DNA from 4 places in the Streptomyces sp. NPDC028289 genome. Region 4 is predicted to be linked to each of the others. Evidence: riboswitches for the same ligand, from Rfam matches in the RefSeq annotation. Region 4 holds a riboswitch; each other region holds the start of a gene.
The links. Region 4 has a riboswitch for S-adenosylmethionine ahead of ACZ4UV_RS31475 (putative leader peptide). Riboswitches for the same ligand answer to the same signal wherever they lie in the genome.

Region 1: it holds a riboswitch for S-adenosylmethionine, as region 4 does, so the genes downstream of both, thrC (threonine synthase) here and ACZ4UV_RS31475 (putative leader peptide) in region 4, are expected to answer to the same signal.
Region 2: it holds a riboswitch for S-adenosylmethionine, as region 4 does, so the genes downstream of both, ACZ4UV_RS38285 (amino acid ABC transporter permease) here and ACZ4UV_RS31475 (putative leader peptide) in region 4, are expected to answer to the same signal.
Region 3: it holds a riboswitch for S-adenosylmethionine, as region 4 does, so the genes downstream of both, ACZ4UV_RS01965 (aminotransferase class V-fold PLP-dependent enzyme) here and ACZ4UV_RS31475 (putative leader peptide) in region 4, are expected to answer to the same signal.

The regions. Positions count from the first base shown of each region.
Region 1 covers NZ_JBVHTI010000007.1:175,170-180,555, reverse strand. The annotation lists gene groL (chaperonin GroEL) at 1-43, opposite strand, end outside; gene ACZ4UV_RS33975 (cold-shock protein) at 366-572, opposite strand; gene ACZ4UV_RS33970 (ubiquitin-like small modifier protein 1) at 1,041-1,316, opposite strand; gene thrC (threonine synthase) at 1,360-2,643, opposite strand; SAM riboswitch class I at 2,662-2,823, opposite strand; gene ACZ4UV_RS33960 (glucosyl-3-phosphoglycerate synthase) at 2,981-3,925, shown strand; gene ACZ4UV_RS33955 (alpha,alpha-trehalose-phosphate synthase (UDP-forming)) at 4,020-5,386, shown strand, end outside.
Region 2 covers NZ_JBVHTI010000008.1:370,456-375,841, reverse strand. The annotation lists gene ACZ4UV_RS38295 (ABC transporter substrate-binding protein) at 1-974, opposite strand, end outside; gene ACZ4UV_RS38290 (amino acid ABC transporter ATP-binding protein) at 1,042-1,830, opposite strand; gene ACZ4UV_RS38285 (amino acid ABC transporter permease) at 1,827-2,810, opposite strand; SAM riboswitch class IV at 3,199-3,322, opposite strand; gene ACZ4UV_RS38280 (glutathione S-transferase C-terminal domain-containing protein) at 3,400-4,272, opposite strand; gene ACZ4UV_RS38275 (hypothetical protein) at 4,400-4,531, opposite strand; gene ACZ4UV_RS38270 (hypothetical protein) at 4,692-4,943, shown strand; gene ACZ4UV_RS38265 (hypothetical protein) at 5,102-5,386, shown strand, end outside.
Region 3 covers NZ_JBVHTI010000001.1:424,402-429,787, forward strand. The annotation lists gene ACZ4UV_RS01955 (rhomboid family intramembrane serine protease) at 1-551, shown strand, start outside; gene ACZ4UV_RS01960 (Lrp/AsnC family transcriptional regulator) at 548-829, shown strand; gene ACZ4UV_RS01965 (aminotransferase class V-fold PLP-dependent enzyme) at 1,006-2,367, opposite strand; SAM riboswitch class IV at 2,528-2,644, opposite strand; gene trpD (anthranilate phosphoribosyltransferase) at 2,864-3,928, opposite strand; gene qcrB (cytochrome bc1 complex cytochrome b subunit) at 4,094-5,386, opposite strand, start outside.
Region 4 covers NZ_JBVHTI010000006.1:485,724-491,109, forward strand. The annotation lists gene ACZ4UV_RS31470 (ABC transporter substrate-binding protein) at 1-1,493, opposite strand, end outside; gene ACZ4UV_RS31475 (putative leader peptide) at 1,714-1,830, opposite strand; SAM riboswitch class IV at 1,865-1,978, opposite strand; gene ACZ4UV_RS31480 (MFS transporter) at 2,316-3,329, shown strand; partial or broken gene ACZ4UV_RS31485 (LLM class flavin-dependent oxidoreductase) at 3,322-4,041, shown strand; gene ACZ4UV_RS31490 (DUF427 domain-containing protein) at 4,327-5,130, shown strand.

The sequences.
Region 1 (5,386 bases), on a different contig from region 4:
GGCCGCGCCGCGCCTCCTCGTCGAACGCGATGATCTTGGCCATGTGAAGTGGTCCCTCCAGGACTGGGGGTGAGTCTTCGGACCGCGCCCGCGCCCGCGACGGACGGCTCGCCGACCCGTGGGTTCCTTGCCCCACCCGGCCTGCGGGCCTCACCGACCCGGTCCTTCGTTGTCACTCTCACCTTCAGAGTGCTAACGCCAATGATTAGCACTCGCCCATGCCGAGTGCAAGCGCCTCCCGGGGATCGGCCCCCGGAGTCAGGCCCTTGCGGGCATGCGCCGGGCATGCCGAAGGGCCCGTGCCCCGGGAGGCACGAGCCCTTCGAAGAAGTACAGAAGAACGTCGCTGTCAGTCGGCGCGTGCTTCAGCCGGTCGCCAGCCGGACCATGTCCGCCTGCGGCCCCTTCTGGCCCTGCGAGATCTCGAAATCGACCCGCTGACCCTCTTCCAGGGTGCGGTAGCCGTCCATCTGAATCGCGCTGTAGTGGACGAAAACATCCGCACCACCGTCGACCGCGATGAAGCCGTACCCCTTCTCCGCGTTGAACCACTTGACGGTGCCCTGAGCCATGCCTAACTCCCCTATTACTGGCCCTTGCACAGATCCACACTTCGCGGATCCGGGTCAGACCTCACCCCCCATTGGTTGGGGGCGTGCGCCGGAACGCGTCGACCGCGGCTGAATGTATCTGTCCAACTGCCGTCTGCAACAGGTCAATCGGACGAGAATTCTGGACGGAAGGGGTCCGGAATGTAGCAAGAATTCGGCCGAATTCAGGGCAAGTCGGGCCCCGTAAAGGCCACAAAAGCCGCATATAACCCGCACACTTTGGCTACTTCTTGTCGGGCTCGCGGTATCGAATACAGGGCTCCCGACCTGGAGATCGGGACCGCTTTCCCCAACTGTACCGCGCTCAACCACACAGAATTGCCCCCTCCGCTTCTCTCACGGAGGGGGCAATCAGATGAACAGTCGGTGATCGGCGTTACCGAAGGTAATGTTCGGTCATTCGATCAGCCTGTCAAGCAGGTCGGCAGGTCAGCCGCCCGCGACGGCCGGGATGATGGAGACGCCGGCCCCGTCCGGGGTGGCGGTCTCCAGGCCCTGCTCGAAGCGGACGTCGTCGTCGTTGACGTACACGTTGACGAACCGGCGCAGCTTGCCCTGGTCGTCGAGAACCCGCGCGGAGATCCCGGTGTGGTTCTTCTCCAGGTCCGAGATGACCTCGCCGAGAGTGGCGCCCTCGGCGGCGACTTCGGCCTGACCACCGGTGTAGGTGCGCAGGATGGTGGGGATGCGAACGGTGACGCTCACGTTTTTACCTCCGGTCTGGGCAACGCCCTATTTCTCGGGGGACTCAGGCGAGCCCGGCCTCGCGGAAAGACTCCAGATTCGGGCGAATGGTCGCGGTGAGTCCAGTCCCCGCCACTGCGTCCAGCGTCTTCAGCCCATCACCGGTGTTGAGTACAACGACCGACTTCGCCGGATCAATCAACCCATTCTCAATGAGCTTTTTGGTGACTCCAACCGTCACCCCGCCGGCGGTTTCCGCGAAGATTCCCTCGGTCCGCGCGAGCAGCTTGATGGCGTCGACGACCTGCTCGTCGGTGACGTCCTCCACCGCGCCGCCGGTGCGCCGCGCGATGTCGAGGACGTACGGCCCGTCGGCCGGGTTGCCGATGGCGAGGGACTTGGCGATGGTGTTCGGCTTCTGCGGGCGGACCACGTCGTGGCCCTCCTTGTAGGCCACCGACACCGGCGAGCACCCCTCGGCCTGGGCACCGAAGATCTTGTACGGCTTGTCCTCGACGAGCCCGAGCTTGATCAGCTCCTGCAGACCCTTGTCGATCTTCGTGAGCTGCGAGCCGGAGGCGATCGGGATGACCAGCTGGTCCGGGATCTCCCAGCCGAGCTGCTCGCAGATCTCGTACGCCAGGGTCTTGGAGCCCTCCGCGTAGTACGGCCGCAGGTTGACGTTGACGAAGCCCCAGCCCTCGCCGGCCGAGTCGCCGATCAGCTCGGAGCAGAAACGGTTCACGTCGTCGTAGTTGCCCTCGATGCCGACGAGCTCGCCACCGTAGATCGCGGCCATGACGACCTTGCCCTGCTCCAGGTCGTGCGGGATGAACACGCAGGAGCGGAAGCCGGCCCGGGCGGCGGCGGCGCCGACCGCGCCGGCCAGGTTGCCGGTGGAGGAGCAGGAGAGGGTGGTGTAGCCGAAGGCGCGGGCGGCCTCGACGGCCTGGGCGACGACGCGGTCCTTGAAGGAGTGCGTCGGGTTGCCGGAGTCGTCCTTCACGTACAGCCCGCCGGTCACCCCGAGCTCACGGGCCAGGTTGTCGGCCTTGACGAGCTTGGTCCAGCCGGGGTTGATGTTCGGCTTGGTCGCCACGTCCGCGGGGACGGGCAGCAGTGGCGCGTAGCGCCAGATGTTCGCGGGACCCGCTTCGATCCGCTTCCGCAGCTCCTCGGTGTCGTACGCCGAGAAGTCGTACGCGATCTCCAGCGGGCCGAAACACTCCTCGCAGGCGAACACCGGGCCGAGCGGCACGCGGTGACCGCACTCGCGGCAGCTGAGGGCTGCGGCGGGGCCGAGGTCGACGGTGGAATCCGTGGTGCTTGCAACAGTCTGCACAGCCATGTGAGGCGAGGCCCTTTCTCCTCATCTTCCTCACGACGCATCTCGCCGTGAGACGGATTTGGCACCTTCCCTAGTCGGGAGCCTCGCGGACGATCGACACTGATCGGCGATCTACGAGAACCGACTGGAGGGTTGCCGGGGCTTCAACGGGCCGTATCCCTCTGCCCCTCTGGATGAGCGGTATGCGGTTGTCGACGCCGGGTGACCCCAGGACATGCGATGGTCATCGGCGTTGTTCAAGACTGTAACCGAAGGCCAGGACAGTTGAGAGAGTCGTCCGTAACGCGAGATGGATCACACGTCGTCGTGTGGCCGTGACAGTGAGGAGCCGCTGACCGTGCTGGAAGAAGTCGAGCGCTGGCTGGCCACCCGCTCCTGGTCCGTATCCGATCGTCCGCTGCACCGGATCATGGCCGCCAAACGGTCCTCCGGGCAGACGGTCAGCGTCGTGCTGCCCGCGCTCAACGAGGAGGAGACCGTCGGCGACATCGTCGCGATCATCCGCCACGACCTCATGCAGCAGGTGCCGCTCGTCGACGAGATCGTGGTCGTCGACTCCGGCTCCACCGACCGCACGGCGGCCGTCGCCGCGGCGGCCGGCGCCCGCGTCGTGCACCGCGACGCGATCCTGCCCCGCATCCCCGCCGTACCCGGCAAGGGCGAGGTCCTCTGGCGCTCCCTCCTGGTCACCACCGGGGACATCGTCTGCTTCGTCGACGCCGACCTGCGGGAGTTCTCCTCCGACTTCGTCACCGGCATCGTCGGCCCGCTCCTCACCGACCCGGACGTGGACCTGGTCAAGGCGATGTACGACCGCCCGCTCGGCGGCGCCGCCGGACAGGGCGGCCGGGTCACCGAGCTGATGGCCCGTCCGCTGCTGAACATGCACTGGCCCCAGCTGGCCGGCTTCGTCCAGCCGCTCGGCGGCGAGTACGCGGCCCGCCGCTCGCTGCTGGAACAGCTCCCCTTCCCGGTCGGCTACGGCGTGGAGCTGGGCATGCTGGTCGACGCCCTGCACCTGGTCGGCCTCGACGCCCTCGCCCAGGTCGACGTCGGCGTCCGCAAGCACCGCCACCAGGACGGCCAGGCCCTCGGCCGGATGTCCGCCGCGATCTACCGCACGGCCCAGCTCCGGCTGGCCCGCGGCCACCTGATCCGCCCCTCCCTCACCCAGTTCGAACGGGGCGAGGACGGCTTCGAACCGCGCACGTACTCGGTGGACACGGAGGAACGGCCGCCGATGGTGGAGATCACGGAGTACGCCGAGCGCAAGGTGGCGTGACTTCGCCGTACGGCCGTATACGGCGGCGCGTCGGGCGCGGCCGTACGTTTGAGCGTTTACGGGCCGGGCTAGGTTGTGGCGTATGTCTTCCCCCATGGCTTCCACCGGCGGTGCCGAGGTGCTGGTCGCCTCGAACCGCGGCCCGGTCTCGTACGAGCTGCGCGAAGACGGTTCGCTGCACGCCAAACGGGGCGGCGGCGGGCTGGTCTCAGGGCTGTCGGCCATCGGGTCGGACGCGAACGCGGTGTGGGTGTGCGCGGCACTGGGCGACGGTGACCGGGAGGCGGTGCGGCGGGCCGAGGGCGGCAGGCTGCCGGCCGGGGAGACCGGCGGGCAGCAGGTCCGGATGCTCGACATCGACGCGGACGTCTTCGCCGACGCGTACAACGGCATCGCGAACTCGGTCCTCTGGTTCGTCCACCACATGCTCTACCAGACCCCGCTGGAGCCGGTCTTCGACGCGGAGTTCCGGCGGCAGTGGGGTTCGTACCAGGCCTACAACCGCGCCTTCGCACAAGCGCTGGCGCAGGAGGCGGGCCAGGGGGCGGTGGTGGTCATCCAGGACTACCACCTGGCACTGGCCCCGCGGATGCTCCGCCGGCTCCGCCCCGACCTGCGCATCGGCCACTTCTCCCACACCCCCTGGGCACCGCCGGACTACTTCCGGCTCCTGCCCGACGACATCGCGGCGGAGCTGCTGAGCGGGATCCTGGGCGCCGATCACGCGGCGTTCCTGACGCGGCGGTGGGCGGACGCGTTCGTCGACTGCTGTCATGCGGTGCTGGGCCCGGGGATCCCGGCCGCCGATCCGTCGTCCGGCGGGACCCGGATCGGGGTGCACGGGCTGGGTGCCGACGCGGACTTCCTGCGGAAGCGGTCGCACGAGCCGGACGTCGGCGAGCGGATGGCCGCTCTTCGGGAGGAGATCGGGGAAGGGCGGAAGACGATCGTCCGGGTCGACCGGACGGAACTGTCGAAGAACATCGTGCGGGGGCTGCTGGCGTACCGGCAGCTGCTCGACGACCGTCCCGAGTGGCGAGAGCGGGTGGTGCACGTCGCGTTCGCGTACCCGTCGCGGCAGGACCTCGCCGTCTACCGGGACTACACGGCGGAGGTGCAGCGGGTCGCGGACGAGATCAACGCCGCCTACGGGACGCCCGGTTGGACGCCGGTGGTCCTGCACGTCAAGGACGACTTCGCACGGTCGCTGGCGGCGTACCGGCTGGCCGACGTGGCGCTCGTCAACCCCATCCGGGACGGGATGAACCTGGTCGCCAAGGAGATTCCCGTGGTGTCGGACGAGGGGTGTGTGCTCGTGCTGTCGCGGGAGGCCGGGGCGTACGAGGAGCTGGGCGAGGACGCGGTGGTCGTGAACCCGTACGACATCGGAGGGACGGCCGACGCGTTGGCACTGGCGTTGGCCATGCCGGTGGAGGAGCGGGCGGAGCGGTGCAAGAGGCT
Region 2 (5,386 bases), on a different contig from region 4:
GCCTCGTTGGAGAGGTTGTAGGCCTTGAGCCACTCGGCGTACTGACCGTTCTTGATCAGGTAGTTGATGGCGTCGGCGAGCGGCTTGGCGAGGCCGCTGTCCTTCTTGGCGGTGGCCGCGATGAGGCCCTGGAGGCTGGCGCCCGCGCCGGAGTAGGTGCCCGCGGTGCGGGTGGCGTTGGGCGTGTCGGCCACCTGGCGGTTGTGGTAGGCGAAGCCGGGGTTGGGGCCGAAGGAGGCGTCGATCTTGCCGCTGTTCAGGGCCAGGAAGGTGCTGGTGCTGTCCTGGAAGTACTTGACGGTGAGCTTCTTGCCCTCCTTGGCCAGCTTGTCCTTCCACTCCAGGAGGATCTTCTCCTGGTTGGTGCCGGAGCCGACGGCGACCGTCTTGCCGGCGAGGTTCTCGTAGTTGCCGTCGAAGTTCCAGGTGCTCTTCTTCGGCACGATGAAGGCGAGGTTGTCCTGCCGGTAGGAGGCGAACTCGTACTTCTTCTTGCGCTCCTCGGTGTCGGTGACGTTGGAGAAGGCCACGTCGACCTTGCCGCTGTCGATGCCGACGAAGAGGTTCTCCCAGGTGGAGTTCTTGACCTCGGCCTTGAGTCCGAAGACCGCGGCGACCAGCCGGCCGAGGTCGGGCTCGGAGCCGGTGAGGGTCTTCTGGTCGTCGCCGACGTACGCCAGCGGCGGGAACCCGGCGGGCAGGGCGCCGATGCCGATCTCCAGCGTGCCGCTCTTCTTGAGGGCGGCGGGCAGCTCGGCGCTGATGGACTTGACCTCGGAGACCTTGATGGTGGTCTGGGTGGCGGCGCCGTTGGAGACCCGGCCGACGACGACCGTGCCGGACTTGGCGCTGTCGGTGGTGGTGGCCGCGTCGCTGTTGCCCCCGCAGGCGGCGAGCCCGGTGGCGAGGGAGGCGACGGCGGTGGCCGCGGTGATGCCTCTGATCAGGCTGCGTCGGGTGATGTGGGTAGACATGGCCGTTCCTTGTCGCTGCAGGTGATGGAGGGTGGCGTGGGGGGAAGTCGAGGGGTGCGGTGGGAGGTCAGAGGACCTTGCTCAGAAAGTCCCTGGTCCGCTCGTTCTGCGGCTTGTCGAGAACCTCGGAGGGCGGGCCCTGTTCGACGATCCTGCCGCCGTCGATGAAGACCACCCGGTCGGCGATCTCGCGGGCGAAGCCAATCTCGTGGGTGACGATGACGAGCGTGGTGCCGCTGGTCGCCAGGTCCTTGATGACCGCGAGGACCTCGCCGACGAGTTCCGGGTCCAGGGCCGAGGTGGGCTCGTCGAAGAGGATCACACCGGGACGCAGGGCGAGCGCGCGGGCGATGGCGACGCGCTGCTGCTGGCCGCCGGACAGCTGCCGCGGATAGGCGCCGATCCGTTCGCCGAGGCCGACGCGTTCGAGGAGTTCCTTGGCCAGCGCCTGCGCCTCGGGCTTGGTCAGCTTTCCGGTGGCGACGGGGGCCGCCGCCACGTTGTCGAGGACGGTCAGATGCGGGAAGAGGTTGAAGTTCTGGAAGACGAAGCCGATCCGGCCGCGCTGGGCCAGGATGTCGCGCTCGCTCAGCTCCTTGAGCCGCTCGCCCTGCCGCTTCACCCCGATCAGCTCGCCGTTGACGCTGACGTGGCCGATCTCGGGCTTCTCCAGGTGGTTGATGACCCTGAGGAGAGTGGACTTGCCGGAGCCGGACGGGCCGAGGATGACGGTGACCTCGCCGGGCCGTACGGTCAGGTCGACGCCGTCGAGCACGCGGTGGGCGCCGTACCACTTGTGGACGTCGTGGATCTCCAGGGAGGCCGGGGCCGTCTCCAGGGTGTCGGTGGTGGTCATACGGCGGCCTCCCGGCGGATTCGGGCGCGCAGGTCACCGAGCCCGGCCCGCAGTTTCTGCAGGGGCGTCGGCGGCAGGGTGCGCGCGGCACCCCGGGCGTAGTACCGCTCGACGTAGAACTGGATCACGGAGACCACGCTCGTGAGGATCAGGTACCAGACGGTCACCACCAGCAGCAGCGGCACGATGTCGCCGGGGTAGGTGGAGCCCATGGTCTGTGCGGAGCCGAACAGGTCGAGCAGCGAGACGTAGAAGACCAGCGAGGTGCCCTTGATCAGGCCGATCAGCTGGTTGACGTAGTTCGGGATGATCGAGCGCAGCGCCTGCGGGAAGACGATCTTCCGGAACTGGTAGCCCTTCGGCAGGCCGAGTGCGGCGGCCGCCTCGTGCTGTCCCTGGTCCACGGAGAGGATGCCGCCGCGCACCACCTCGGCCGCGTAGGCCGCCTCGTTGAGACTGAGGCCGAGCACGGCGATCACCATGTCGGTGGCGAGCTTCGACTCGTCGAAGGAGAAGAAGGCCGGCCCGAAGGGGACGCCGAGACTCAGCGTCTTGTAGAGGGCGCTGAAGTTGTAGAGGAAGAGCAGGACCACGATGAGCGGGATGGAGCGCAGGGCCCACACGTAGGTCCAGCTGACGGCGCGCAGCACCGGGCTCTTCGACAGCCGGGCCAGGGCGAGCAGGATGCCGCCGAGGAGGCCCAGCACCGCGCTGTAGGCGGTGACTTCGAGGGTGATGAGCAGCCCGTCGAGGATGTTCGGCCGTAGGAACCAGTAGCCGAAACGGCCCCACTGGTAGAAGGGGTTGGACACCAGTCCGTGCACGAACTGGGCGGCCAGGACCAGGACGACGGCGGTGGCGATCCACCGTCCCGGCCTGCGCAGCGGCAGAACACGCTGTGCGGAGAGGGGTTTTGACGGCTCATCGGCAGCGGGCGGTGCCTCGGGGGCGGCGATCGTGGCGCCTGGGGGTTCACTCATGGCGGGCTCCGGCGGAGTCGGACACCCACGTGTCCCACGGCGGGGGCCGCGCACCGGGCCGTGTTCGGGCACGGTTCGGTGCGCGGGGGCGCGCGGGCACGAGGGCTGGGCGGACGGCGGCACACCGGACGGCCGGTGTTTCGACGGGGACGCTGGGGTGCGAAGCTGCGGGGAACCGGCGGAAAAGCCTGGTCAGACCCGACAGCGGGCACAGCCCGGGGCGGTACACGCGCTACACAGGGCGCTGTTGACACGGAGCAGGTCGACGGCGCGGTCGGCGACGAGGGGGCTCGGGTACGGGCGTACGCAGCCCTCGGCGCGGCGCTGGGCCGTCCTGGGAGCTGCGTACATGTCCGTCACCTGTCACTGTCGTGCCGGCCCCGAGGGGCACTCGCGCTTACCGAATCGTCGCTTGCCGAAACGTCGTCGGTCCGGTCGTCACCTGGGGCACCCCACCGCGGTGCGAGGGTTGCCGGTCAGCAAGCCAGGGCTTGACGCTGACGCTCATGACCGTTCTGGTCCGTAAGTAACGCAGTTGCCCGAACGAATGTCAACGCCTGTCCGACTGGCGAAACGGTTCGGGCCGCTCTCACCTGCGCGGACCGCGGGGTGCGTCCGCCGCGTGGCCCGCCCAGTCCAGGATCTGGACGGCCGCGCCGGCGGCTTCCAGGCCCTGGCAACGGCCGTGGTGGCGGCGGGCGATGCCGTCGAGGTCGAGGTGGGTGCCGAAGGCCGGGTGGGCGGCCAGCCGGCGGGCGTAGGCCCACAGCGCCGGGTGGCCTGCGATGGCGTGCACGGCGGCGGCGTCCAGGTGGTTGCGGTGCACGGTGTCGAGTTGCACCAGGGTCACCCACAACTCGATGTCGGCGGCGGTGAGTTGCCCGCCGACCAGGAACTCCACCCCGGTCAGCCGGCGCTCCAGCGCGTCCAGGGTGGCGAGCAGCAGTTCCAGCGCCTCCGGGTCACCGCCCTCGCGGCCGGCGCGCTGGGCGGCCTGTTCGATGTCCTCGGCGCACAGCCGCTCGACGGCCTCGATCTCGGCCTCGGCACCGCACGGGTAGAGCCGGGCGACGCCGTCGCCGAAGTGCTGGTCCAGGTCGCGCAGGATGTCCCGGCTGTGGGTGCTGACGATCCTTCCGGACCACCCGTCGCTGAACACCGGCGCGAGGGCCGGCCCCGAGTAGCGGTGCGCGCTGGCCTCGTACAGCGGGCGCAGCACCGCGTGGCTGCCGTCGGGACAGTCCGGGACGGCGGGCAGGAAGGTGACCGGACAACAGTCGTCCAGGGCCAGCAGGCTGTGCCCGACGGCGATCCGGAGGCCGTCGGGACAGGCGGTGGACAGGTGCAGCCGGTAGCGGCGCGGCACGGCGTAGTGGCCGCTGCGCGCGTCGCGGCCGATACGGCCCCGGAAGGCGGGGGCGGTGCGGACGGACGGCAGGGCGGCGAGTGGAGCGATGGACATGCGTCTCCCCGGGGGCGGGCGGGCGCGCGGACGTACGCGCGGCGGAAGCGTTCGTCGGTGGGTTGTCGGTGAGCCGTGGCGGGTCCCGGCGGACGGGCGCCCGGCTCGTACGGCCGGGACCGGGCGCTCAGCTTCTGCGGCCGGTGGCGCCGCACATCCGCAGCAGGTCGATGTGGCGGCGGGAGGTGAGCAGAGGGGCCGTCCAGGACGCGGGGCTCTCACGGCGCTGTCTGCCGGTGAGCGTGCGCAGGCGACCCATCTTTCCCTACCTTTTCACTAGGATTCCCACCTGGAGTGTCGATCGGCCTCCGTCCGGCGTCAAGGGGGCGTCCACGCCTGGGACACCCGGCCCCGACTTGCCGTCGGCCGGGAGGGGCGGTGCGCTGGTGGCGGAGGCCGAGTGACAGGAGCCGGAGCCGATGACCGAGCCCCCGGGTCCCGGGCCGGTGCCCGGCGCCGTGCCCGAGACCTTCGCGTTCCGCTGCGGGCGGTGCGGCCGGGCCTGGGAGGCCACCTTCCAGGCGGTGTTCTTCACCGACCCGGTCGCCGACCCGGAGCTGCAGAGCACCCTGGAGTACGTCGACGAGGCCGGCCGGGCCGTGCCGTCGCCGCTCACGGACGCGGTGTGCCCGCGCTGTGGCAGCCGGCGGGTGCGGATCACGGCGGCCTGATCACGACGCTCACCCGAATGGCACGTGCGGGTGGTCGGCGCACGCGGCCGGTGGTGGCGTGGAGGGACGCAGCGACGTCGTCCGGCGTCGTCCGGCGGAAGGGGCGCACCGGCGCCGTCCGCCCAGTGACGTACCGCGTCCCCGAGGAGGCAGTCGCGATGACCCGTCCGTCCCGACCCGCGCGTGTGCTCGCCACGGCCCTGGCGGCGGGGACCCTGCTCGCCACCGCGACGGCCTGTTCGGACGGCACCCCCGAGGCCGCGGCCGTCTCGCCCGCCGCCGAGCGCTCCCCGGCCCCGTCGCGCACCCCCACCCTCACCGGCCCCGGGGCGCAGGCCGCGCTGATCACACCGGCCGACATCGAGGACAACTGGCAGCTGGCCAACGACGCGGCCACCTGGCGCAACCAGATGCTGGTCGGGAAGGTCGACGTCGCCCAGTTC
Region 3 (5,386 bases), on a different contig from region 4:
CGGCCACGGCGCTGTTCATCCACGGCAGCTGGGTGCACCTGCTCGGCAACATGCTCTTCCTCTTCGTCTTCGGGGCGATGACCGAGGAACGGATGGGCCGCGTGGAGTTCACTCTCTTCTACGTCGGCTGCGGCTATCTCGCGCTGCTCGGCTACGCGGCCGCCAACGCCACGTCCCAGCAGTCGCTGGTGGGCGCGTCCGGGGCGATCTCGGCGGTCCTCGGAGCGTTCCTGTACCTGTTCCCCAGCGCCCGCGTGACCAGTCTCCTCCCCTTCCTCTTCTTCCTCCCGCTCCGCTTCCCGGCCTGGGTGGTCCTCCCCTTCTGGGCGGCCCTCCAGTGGCTGGCCCTGAACCAGGCCCCCTCCGGCCCCGGCGTGGCCTACCTCGCCCACCTGGTCGGCTTCGGACTCGGGTTCGGCTACGCGTGGGTGCGGTACAGAAAAAAGAAGGGCGCGAAGCGCGGCCTTGGAAGGGCGGTGGCGGGCGACGGGCGGGCGACTAAAGTGAAGGTCGCCCCAGCTCCGGCACCCGAGGGAGAGAACCAGCCGTGATCACCGCGATCGTCCTCATCAAGACCAGCGTGGACCGGATCCCCGAGATCGCGGAACGGATCGCCGCGCTGGACAGCGTCAGCGAGGTCTTCTCCGTCACCGGCACGTACGACCTCATCGCCATGGTCCGGGTCCAGCAGCACGAGGATCTGGCCGAGGTCATCCCCGGCTCCATCAGCAAGATCCCCGGCGTGGAGGCCACGGACACGCACGTCGCGTTCCGCACGTACTCCCAGCACGACCTGGAGGCGGCGTTCGCGATCGGCCTGGACAGCTGAGCGCCGCCGACTGCAGCGCCCCGTAAGGGGCGCTGGGGGTACCCCCGGCCGAAGGCTGGGGGAGGAACTGCGCGACCAGCCACGACGGACCCGCGGGGGGCCACGGCGCTTCGTGCCCGGCTGCCGGCCGGTGGGGGCTGAGCGCGCGGTTCCCCGCGCCCCTGGCGGGGCGCTGATCACACCGCCGGGACGCAGCGGCCCTCTTCCGTGCGGTACGACCACTTCGCACCGTCGGTCACAAGTTCCCGTACCGCCGTCACGAAGCGCTCCACGTGCTCGTCCGGCGTCCCCGCCCCGAAGCTCACCCGGATCGCGTTGAGGGACTTCTCGCCCGGTGCCGCCTCCGGCGCCCCGCACTCGCCCTGGGCCTGCGGGTCGGAGCCCAGCAGGGTCCTGACCAGCGGGTGGGCGCAGAAGAGGCCGTCGCGGACGCCGATGCCGTACTCGGCGGAGAGCGCGGCGGCGAAGTGGGAGCTGTTCCAGCCGTCCACCACGAAGCTGATCACGCCGACGCGGGGGGCGTCGTCGCCGAAGAGGGAGAGGACCCGGACCTCGGGTACCCCGGCCAGGCCCGCCCGCACCTTCTCGATCAGGTGCTGCTCGCGGGCGACCAGCGTGTCGAAGCCGGCCTCGGTGAGCGCCTTGCAGGCGGCGGCGATGGAGTAGGCGCCGATGACGTTGGGCGACCCGGCCTCGTGCCGCGCGGCGCTCTCGTGCCACTCCACGGCCACTCCCCCGTCCTCGCGCCGGGTGACCTTGCGGCTGGCGCCGCCGCCCGCGAGGTACGGCTCGGCGGCCTGCAGCCAGTCGGCGCGGCCGGCCAGGACGCCGGAGCCGAAGGGGGCGTACAGCTTGTGGCCGGAGAAGGCGACCCAGTCGACGCCCAGGTCCCGAACCGAGACGGGGTGGTGCGGGGCCAGCTGGGCGGCGTCCAGGACGATCCGGGCGCCGTGCGCGTGCGCGGCGGCCGCGAGCTCCCGTACGGGCCACAGCTCGCCGGTGACGTTGGACGCGCCGGTCACGCAGACCAGGGCCGGACCGTAGGGGTCGCGGTCGGCGAGGGCGCGTTCCAGGGTCTCGACGGCCTGGCGCGGGGTGCGGGGCGCGTCGAGGTAGGTGACACGGGCGTCCTGCCACGGCAGCAGGGAGGCGTGGTGCTCGGTCTCGAAGACGAAGACCTGGCAGTCGGCGGGGAGGGCACGGGCCAGGAGGTTAAGGGAGTCCGTCGTCGAGCGGGTGAAGACCAGCTGGTCGTCGGGGCGGCAGTCGAGGAACTCGGCGACGGTCCGGCGGGCGTTCTCGAAGAGGTCCGTGGAGAGCTGGGAGAGGTAGCCGGCGCCGCGGTGGACACTGCCGTAGTAGGGCGCGTACGCCGCCACGTCGTCCCAGACCCGCTGCAGGGCGGGGGCGCTGGCCGCGTAGTCGAGGGCGGCATAGGTGACCTCGCCGCCGGTGACGAGCGGGACGGTGACATCACGGCCCAGAACGGGCAGGGGGGCACAAACGGACTGGGCGGAGGCAGCGGTGGAGACGGACATGGGTGAACTCCCGTGTGAGCAGGTGAGATCCGCCGTGCGAGCGGATGCGCTCAAGCAGCGGCAGGGGAAAAGGGTGTGCGGAGGCGGGGCTCTGCGGCCCTATCGCATTCGCTTGCTCACGGAAGGCTCCTCGACGACCAGGACCCCTGGTGGTTCGAGGGGTCCGCGCTTGCCGTGAACCTCGCTGCCCACGGCCTGGTCTTCACCCGGGGCACCCCGCCACGGACGGAGGGTTGCCGGACAGTCGGCCGGGGCCTCATGACTGTCACTCATGACCTGGAAAGAAACGTAGGGGAAGTGATCGCAGTCGCGCAACTTCAGTCCGCATGACGGGACGGAGCGAGGGCTGCGGACAGTTCGGCACCGCCGCAGAGGCCGTATGTGGTTGCGCACCGTTGCGGCGGAGAAGCAGGTGTACGCCGGTCCGCAACGGCCGTCGGCCACGACGGTGGAGCCCGGCGGTGCCGGGCCCACCCCAGCCCCCTGGACCGGCGCCCTACTTGTGTGTCGCCGCCGCCCAGCGCTCCAGGACCTGCTTGGCCGCACCCGAGTCGATCGAGTGCGCCGCCTTGTCCATGCCGGCGCGGAGTTGCTCTGCCAGCGACCCCGTGCCCGGGTCCAGGGCCACCAGCGCCGCCGCCGAGTTCAGCAGCACCGCGTCCCGTACCGGGCCCTGCTCGCCGTCCAGGAGGCGGCGGGCGACCTCCGCGTTGTACGACGGGTCACCGCCCCGCAGCGCCTCCACGGGGACCAGGTCGATGCCGACGTCACGGGGGTCGAAGGTCTCCTCCGTGACCTTGCCGTCCCGGACGGTCCAGACGCGGGACGTGGCGGTCGTCGTCAGTTCGTCGAGGCCGTCGTCGCCGCGGAAGACGAGGGAGGAGTGGCCGCGTTCGGCGAAGACCCCCGCGACGACGGGGGCCATGCGGGGATCCGCGACACCGACCGCCTGGGCCCGCACCCGTGCGGGGTTGGTCAGCGGGCCGAGGATGTTGAAGACCGTGCGGATGCCCAGCTGGCCGCGGGCGGCGCCCGCGTGGCGCAGCGCCGGGTGGAACTTGATGGCGAAGCAGAAGGTGATGCCGGCCTCCTCGGCGACCTCGGCGACCCGCTGCGGGGTCAGGTCGAGGTTGACGCCGAGCTTCTCCAGGACGTCGGAGGCCCCGGACGCGGAGGAGGCCGCACGGTTGCCGTGCTTGACGACCTTCGCGCCGGTGCCGGCCACCACGAGCGCCGACATCGTGGAGATGTTCACCGTCTTCGCGCCGTCGCCCCCGGTGCCGACGATGTCGACGGTGCGGCCCGGCACCTCGATGACGTTGGCGTGCTCGTACATCGTGCGGACGAGCCCGTTGATCTCCTCGACGGTCTCGCCCTTGGCCCGCAGGGCGACGACGAAGCCGGCGATCTGGGCGTCGGTGGCCTGGCCGCGCATGATCTGGTCCATCGCCCAGGCCGTCGCGTCGGCGCTCTGGTCCTGGCCGTACAGCAGCGCGTTCAGTACCTCGGGCCAGGAACGGCCCGCCGCGGTGTCGCCTCCAGCGGGGGTCACAGCGCTCATGAGGCCGCTCCTGATCGTCGTAAGGGAAATAGCCGGTTTCAGGGCCTACCCTATCCAGCTCCGGGCACGGCAAAGGCCCCCGTCCTCCCCTAGTCCTCGAACAAACTCGGACCGGGGGCCCATCCGGACGGGGGCCCTTCGACCGTGGCGTGGCGACGCGGTCGATCAGTGGTGGCCGTGGCCGCTCGTGATCTCCTTGTACTCCTCGACAGTCGGCTTCGGGATCTGGTTGTCCTCGCCGTAGTAGGCGTTGCTCAGCTTGGCGCGGAGCTTCTCGGAGCCCTTGATCTTGCGCTCGACACCGTTCTCGTCGACCGCCGGGCCGACCTGGGCCGGCTCGTACTGGTGGTGCGCCGTGAGGGTGTGCAGCTGCTCCTGCGAGAGCGGCTCGTGGACCTCGATGAACTCACCGTGCGGCAGCCGCTTGATGATGCCGGTCTCGCGACCGTGCAGCACCTTCTCGCGGTCCCGGCGCTGCAGGCCGAGGCAGATCCGCTTGGTGGCGATGAACGCGATCACCGGTCCGGCGAAGAAGAAGATCCGGACGAACCAGGTCACGTCGTTGATCGACAGGTGGAAGTGGGTGGCGATGAGGTCGTTGCCACCGCCGACCAGGCCCACCATGTACACGGTCACCCAGGCGACACCGAACGCGGTGCGGGTCGGGGCGTTGCGCGGGCGGTCCAGGATGTGGTGCTCGCTCTTGTCGCCGGTGACCCAGGACTCGATGAACGGGTAGACCGCGATCGCCGCGAGGACCAGACCGAACAGGATCAGCGGGATGAAGACGCCCAGGACCAGGGTGTGGCCCCAGAAGTTGATCTCCCAGCCGGGCATGTAGCGGATCAGGCCTTCGGCGAAGCCCATGTACCAGTCGGGCTGGGCGCCGGTGGACACCTGGTCCGGGCGGTAGGGGCCCATGGCCCAGATCGGGTTGATCTGGGTGGTCGCCGCGATGGCCGCGATGACACCGAAGACCAGGAAGAAGAAGCCTCCGGCCTTGGCCATGTAGACCGGCAGCAGCGGCATGCCGACGACGTTCTTCTCGCTCTTTCCGGGACCCGCGAACTGCGTGTGCTTGTGGTAGAAGACCAGGATCAGGTGGCCCACCATCAGGCCGAGCATGATGCCCGGCAGCAGCAGGATGTGGATCGAGTAGAACCGGGCGACGAAGTCGTGGCCGGGGAACTGCCCGCCGAAGAGGAAGAACGAGATGTACGTGCCGACGATCGGCATCGACAGGATGGCGCCCTCGGTGAAGCGGACACCGGTGCCGGAGAGCAGGTCGTCCGGGAGCGAGTAACCGGTGAAACCGGTGAACATGCCCAGGACGAACAGCAGGAAGCCGAACAGCCAGTTGATCTCACGCGGCTTGCGGAACGCGCCGGTGAAGAACACGCGCATCATGTGCACGAACATGCCGGCGAGGAAGATCAGCGCGGCCCAGTGGTGGATCTG
Region 4 (5,386 bases):
ATCAGCTGCTGCGCCTCCGCCACCAGCTGCTCGCGCTTCGCGGTGTCCGTGGTCGCGGCCTGCGCGGACAGTGCCGTGTCCAGCGAACTGGCGGGCAGGTGGTAGAAGTTGCCCAGCTGGGAGGAGAAGGAGCTGCGCAGGATGTCCGGGTCGGCGCGGGTCACGTTCCCCCACACCACGTCGAAGTCACCCGACTGGAGCGTGGTGGCGAACTGGGTGACCGGGAGCTGCTTGAGCACCACGTCGATCCCGACGGCCTTGAGCTGCTGCTGGACGAGTTCCAGCGCGGGCTGGTTGGTGGCCGCGTTGGGGAACCAGCTGACGGTCAGGGTCAGCCTCTTGCCGTCCTTGGTGCGGATGCCGTCGCTGCCCGCCTTCCAACCGGCCGCATCCAGCAGCGACTTCGCCTTGGCCGTGTCGAGCGCGAGGTCCGAGGAGAGATCGGTGTAGTCGGGCGTGGTGTGCGCCAGGACGCTGGTCGCCGGCCGGGTGCCGGTCGGGAAGACCGTGTCGGCGATCTGCTTCCGGTCGATGGCGGCCGAGATCGCCTGACGGACCTTCGCGTCCTTCAGCAGGGGCCGGGAGTTGTTCAGCCCGAGACCGAACACCACACCGGGGTTGGCCCGGCTCTGGAGGGTGACCTGGCCGCCCTTGAGGGCCGCCTCGTTGGCCTTGCCGACGCTGCTGATCGCGTCCACCTGCCCGGACTGGAGACTGCCGGCCCGCACCCCTGCCTCGGGCACGACCTTGAACACCAGCTTGTCCAGGTAGGCCTCGCCCTTCTTCGACCACAGCGAGGAACCCCAGTCGTACCCGGTGCGCCTGCCCAGGGTGATCGACTGGTTCTGCACGTACTGCTTGAGCACGAACGGCCCGGACCCGACCACCCCGTCGCTGCACTTCTGCTGCGGGCTCCTCTTGACGCTCGCCGAGGACTCGATCCCCAGCGAGTGGGTCGAAGTCGCCTGGAGGAACTGGGCGTTGGGCTGCTTGAAGGACACCTTGACGGTGAGCGGGTCGACCACCGTGGTGCTCTTGACGCCGCTGAGATAGCCCTCGGCGAGGGTGCCCAGGGCGCCGAGGTTCGGCACCGCGTCGAAGTTGTCCTTGACCACCTGCGCGGTCAGCTTCGAGCCGTCGCTGAAGGTGACGCCCGACCGCAGGTGGAACGTGAACGTCGTCGCGTCGGCGCTGATGTCCCAGCTCTTGGCGAGCCACGGCACGATCTTGCCGGTCTTCGGGTCCTGGTCGGTGAGGGAGTCCACGATCTGGCGCACCGAGTAGATGGTGTCGTTGCTGCCGACCTGCTGCGGGTCCACGCAGCCGGCGTCGGATCCCACCGCGAAGGTCAGGGTGCCGCCGGACTTCGCCTGGCCGCTTCCGCCGCCGGTGCCGTCGTCGCCCGAACCGCACGCGGTCAGCAGGACGCTGGTGGTCAGGAGCGCGGCCAGGGGCGCCCATCGGGAAGGTCTGAATTCCGGAAGTGCAGTCACGGAGGGCTTTCTCCTACTCGTGTCACCGGGGCACGACCGCGCACGGATGTGCGCAGGCATGACGGTGTGTGCGGCCCGGGCGGATCGACTCCGGCCGGGGATGCGCTGTGCAGACAGGGAGGTGGCATGCGGACGACACCGGGAACCGGTGGCGAGCGGGAAGGGCGGCGCGCAGGGGCCGGGGCCGGTGACGGATGTCAGCCGGCGGCGGCCGGGCCGGTCAGGCCCGACAGAGGCAGCTGGTCGAGCGCTTCAGATCGATGTGGCGCCGGCGCGAGAGCCGGGAGTACGCCGTGGCGTCGGTGAGGGAGGCAGCAGAGTCGTCGCTGTGCCGCATGCCGAACCTCCCCGTCTCCGGCCCCGGTCACGGGGCCACGCGCTTGCGGGAGTCATCGGTGACCCCGCCGGGCTTTCACCTGGAGCACCCCACCGCGCGGGAGGGTTGCCGGTCAGCGAGCCAGGGCTTGACGCTGACACTCAATGCCGTTGGTGATGCTACGGATCGATTTTGTCGTACGTCAATGCCGCAATGTGACGCCCTGTTCGGGAGAACGGGGTCGTCTCAGGTGCCGGGACGGATGGTGGACACACCTTGTTCCGTGTGCTTTGATCCGGCCATGGAGACCGCAGGTCAGGCACGCACGCCGCTGCTCGACCCGTTCTGGTCGGGCCTCCGCGCCGACCAGTTCGACCAGACCTGTCGCTGACCACTCGCTCCCCGTCGCATCCGCCTCCGCCGCGCCCTCACCTGGCTCCGGACCGGCGTCGCAGGCATCCCCCGACGCGCCCGCGTCCAGCCCCCGCCCGCTCGGAAAGAGCCGCATGGTCGTCAACAGCACTGCCCCGAACGGAGTGTTCGCCGCCCTACGGGTCCGTGACCACCGGATCTACTGGAGCACGGGCCTGGTGTCCAGCATCGGCAGCGCGATGCAGGGTGTCGCGCTGGACTGGTTCGTCCTGACGCTCACCCGGCCGCGGGCGCGGAAGACGCGCCCCGTCTCCCGGCCGCCGTGGACCGGGGCGGGCGCGGAGGGGCTGCGCTACGTGGCGGCCCGGCCCGAACTCGTCGGTGTGTTCACCGTCTTCGGCCTGAGCGCCACCTTCGCGGTCGACTTCCCCACCACGCTGGCCCTGTTCGCGGGGCGCGTCTTCGACGTCGGCTCCCGGGGACTCGGCCTCATGAACACCGCGCTGGCCGTCGGCACCGTCGCCGGGACGGTCGCCGCCACGCGCGGGGTCTCGCCCCGGGTACGGACGGTCGTCGTCGGCGCGCTGCTGTTCGGCGGTTTCGAGGCACGGGCGGGGGTCATGCCCACGTACGCCGCCTTCCTCGCCCTGCTGCTGCCCGCCGGCTTCACGTTGATGACGCTGAACACGGCGGTGAGCGCCTTCGTCCGGTCGGAGGTGAGCGACGCCATGCGCGGCCGGGTGATGGCGGTCTGCACGGTGATCTCCATGGGCGGCAGCCCGGTCGGCGCCCCCGTCATCGGCTGGATCTCCCAGCACGCGGGGGTGCGCTGGGGGCCGGGCGCTGGCGCGGCCACCGCCGTGCTGGCCGCGCTCGGCGTGGCGCTGTGGCTGACGCGGAGGTCACGCTCGGCACCGGCCCTCGTGGTGTCCGTCGTGTCGTCCGTGGCGGCCGCGTCGTCCGCACCGCCCGCGTCGGCCCCGCCGCCCCCGCCGCCCCTGCCGTCTGTGTCGTCCGTGTCGTCCGTACCGGCCACACCGCCCGCCCCGCCCGGCTTCCGGTCCGCGGCGGCGCCGGCCGGCCGCTCGCCCGCCACCGATCACCAGCCGTCACGCGAACAGTCCACCGGAGGCAAGCCCGATGACTGACCGTCACACCGGACTGCCCGGACTCCACCTCGCTCTGGAGACCGACGGTGGCGGCGCCCACCCCGCCGCTTCCTCGGCCCCTGCTCCTGCCCCGCCCGGCGCTCCGCAGGCGGTGCGGGAGACGGCCGTCGCCGCCGAGCGGGCCGGGTTCGCGCTCGTCACCTTCGCCGACGAGCCGCTACCGCCCGGCACGGTCGGCGGACTCGTCGGCCGGGTCGAGGCCGGCACCCGGGCCGCGTACGTGTCCGGCCTCACCGCCCGCATCGGACTCGCACCCACCCTGCACATCACGACCACCGAGCCGTTCCACCTCGCCACCCAGCTGGCGAGCCTGGACCACGCCTCGCACGGCCGGGCCGCCTGGCTGGTGGGAGCGGCGGCGGGCGCGGACGACCTCGCCACCGTCGGACGAACCCCGCTCTCCGGCGCCGCCCTGCACCGGGAGATCACGGACGTCGTCGACACCGCCCGCGCGCTGTGGGACTCCTGGGAGGACGACGCGGTCGTCAAGGACGTCGCCACCGGCCGCTTCCTGGACCCGGTCCGCGTGCACCACATCGATTTCGAGGGCGCCGGCTTCTCGGTGAAGGGCCCCCTGATCACCCCCCGCCCACCGCAGGGACAGCTCGTCGTCCTCGCTCCGGACGCGCTGGACATCGACGAGCGCGCCGACGTGGTCCTGGTGGCCCGCCCCACGCCCGCCGACATCGCCGCCCGCGCCCCGGACGGCACCGCGTGGTGGCCGGCGGCACGGCGACGCGCTGTTCCTCCGCGGTGTTCGTCCACCCGAGCCTGGACACGGTCGTGGCACCCCCGTCGGCCTTCGCCGACCCGGACGGCTCCGACTTCGAACCCGTCTCGGTGTGGGAGCGTGCCCGTGGCAACGTCTAGGAGTTCCTGCGGGTCTTCGGCCGCCCCGAGCAGCTCGCGGCCTGGCGGGAGAGTCGCCCCTACGTCGCCGAAGTCACCGCGTGAACCAGCCGAAGGAGAGCCGCCCATGACCACGTTCCCCACCGCACAGGCCGTGCGGACCACCCCCGAGGGGCTCCTGTGGGAGCCGAGCGAGCGCTGGGTGCGCGGCCGCAAGGGTGACGTCACGGTGGTCGACAGCCGCCACCCCGTCCTCGTCTGGGAGCCGGGTGTTCCCGTACCGCTGTACGCGTTCCCGCGCACGGAGGTACGCGAGGAGCTCCTCCGGCCCGCCAAGAACCCGCCGACGGGTACGCACACCGGCTCGAGGATCTTCTACGACGTCGAGGTCGACGGCGAGCTGCTGGAGAACGCGGCCTGGACCTTCCCGGCCGCCGACCTGGCCGACCACATCGCCTTCGAGTGGTTCCGGCGCGTCGGGCGGGGCCTGGACCACTGGTACGAGGAGGAGGAAGAGATCTTCGTCCACCCCCGTGACCCGCACAAGCGGGTGGACGCCATCCCCAGCAGCCGTCACCTCGTGGTCGAGATCGACGGCACGGTCGTCGCCGACACCCGCCGGCCGGTCCTGCTCTTCGAGACCGGCCTGCCCACCCGCTACTACATCCCGCGCGAGGACGTCCGCCTCGACCTGCTCGAAGCCACCGACCACCACACGGGCTGCCCGTACAAGGGCACCGCCGAGTACTGGTCGTGGCGCGCAGAGGCCGCCGTCCCGCCCAACGTCGTCTGGAGCTACCCGGACCCGCTGCCCGCGGTGGGCGCCGTCCAGGGACTCCTCGCCTTCTACAACGAGGCCGTCGACATCACCCTTGACGGGGAGCGGGTGGCGCGCCCCGTCACCCACTTCACCAAGGCGCTCTCGGAGTAGCGGCACACCTGACGAGCAACGACCGCCGCGTCCGGCCCGACGGACCGCGCCGGTCCGCGGTCGGGCACACCGCGACGGGGCCTGGCGTGTCGCCCGACAGCCAGGCCCCGTCGGCCGTTGCGCGACGACCTCTCCGGAGCGGCCGATGTTTCCGCAATGTGAGGGCTGTCCGGAACATATTGACCGACGGCGCGGACCTCTGCTCAACTCACCTTCCATGACCCCGCGCGTGGATTTGACCCGGAGGCGCCACATC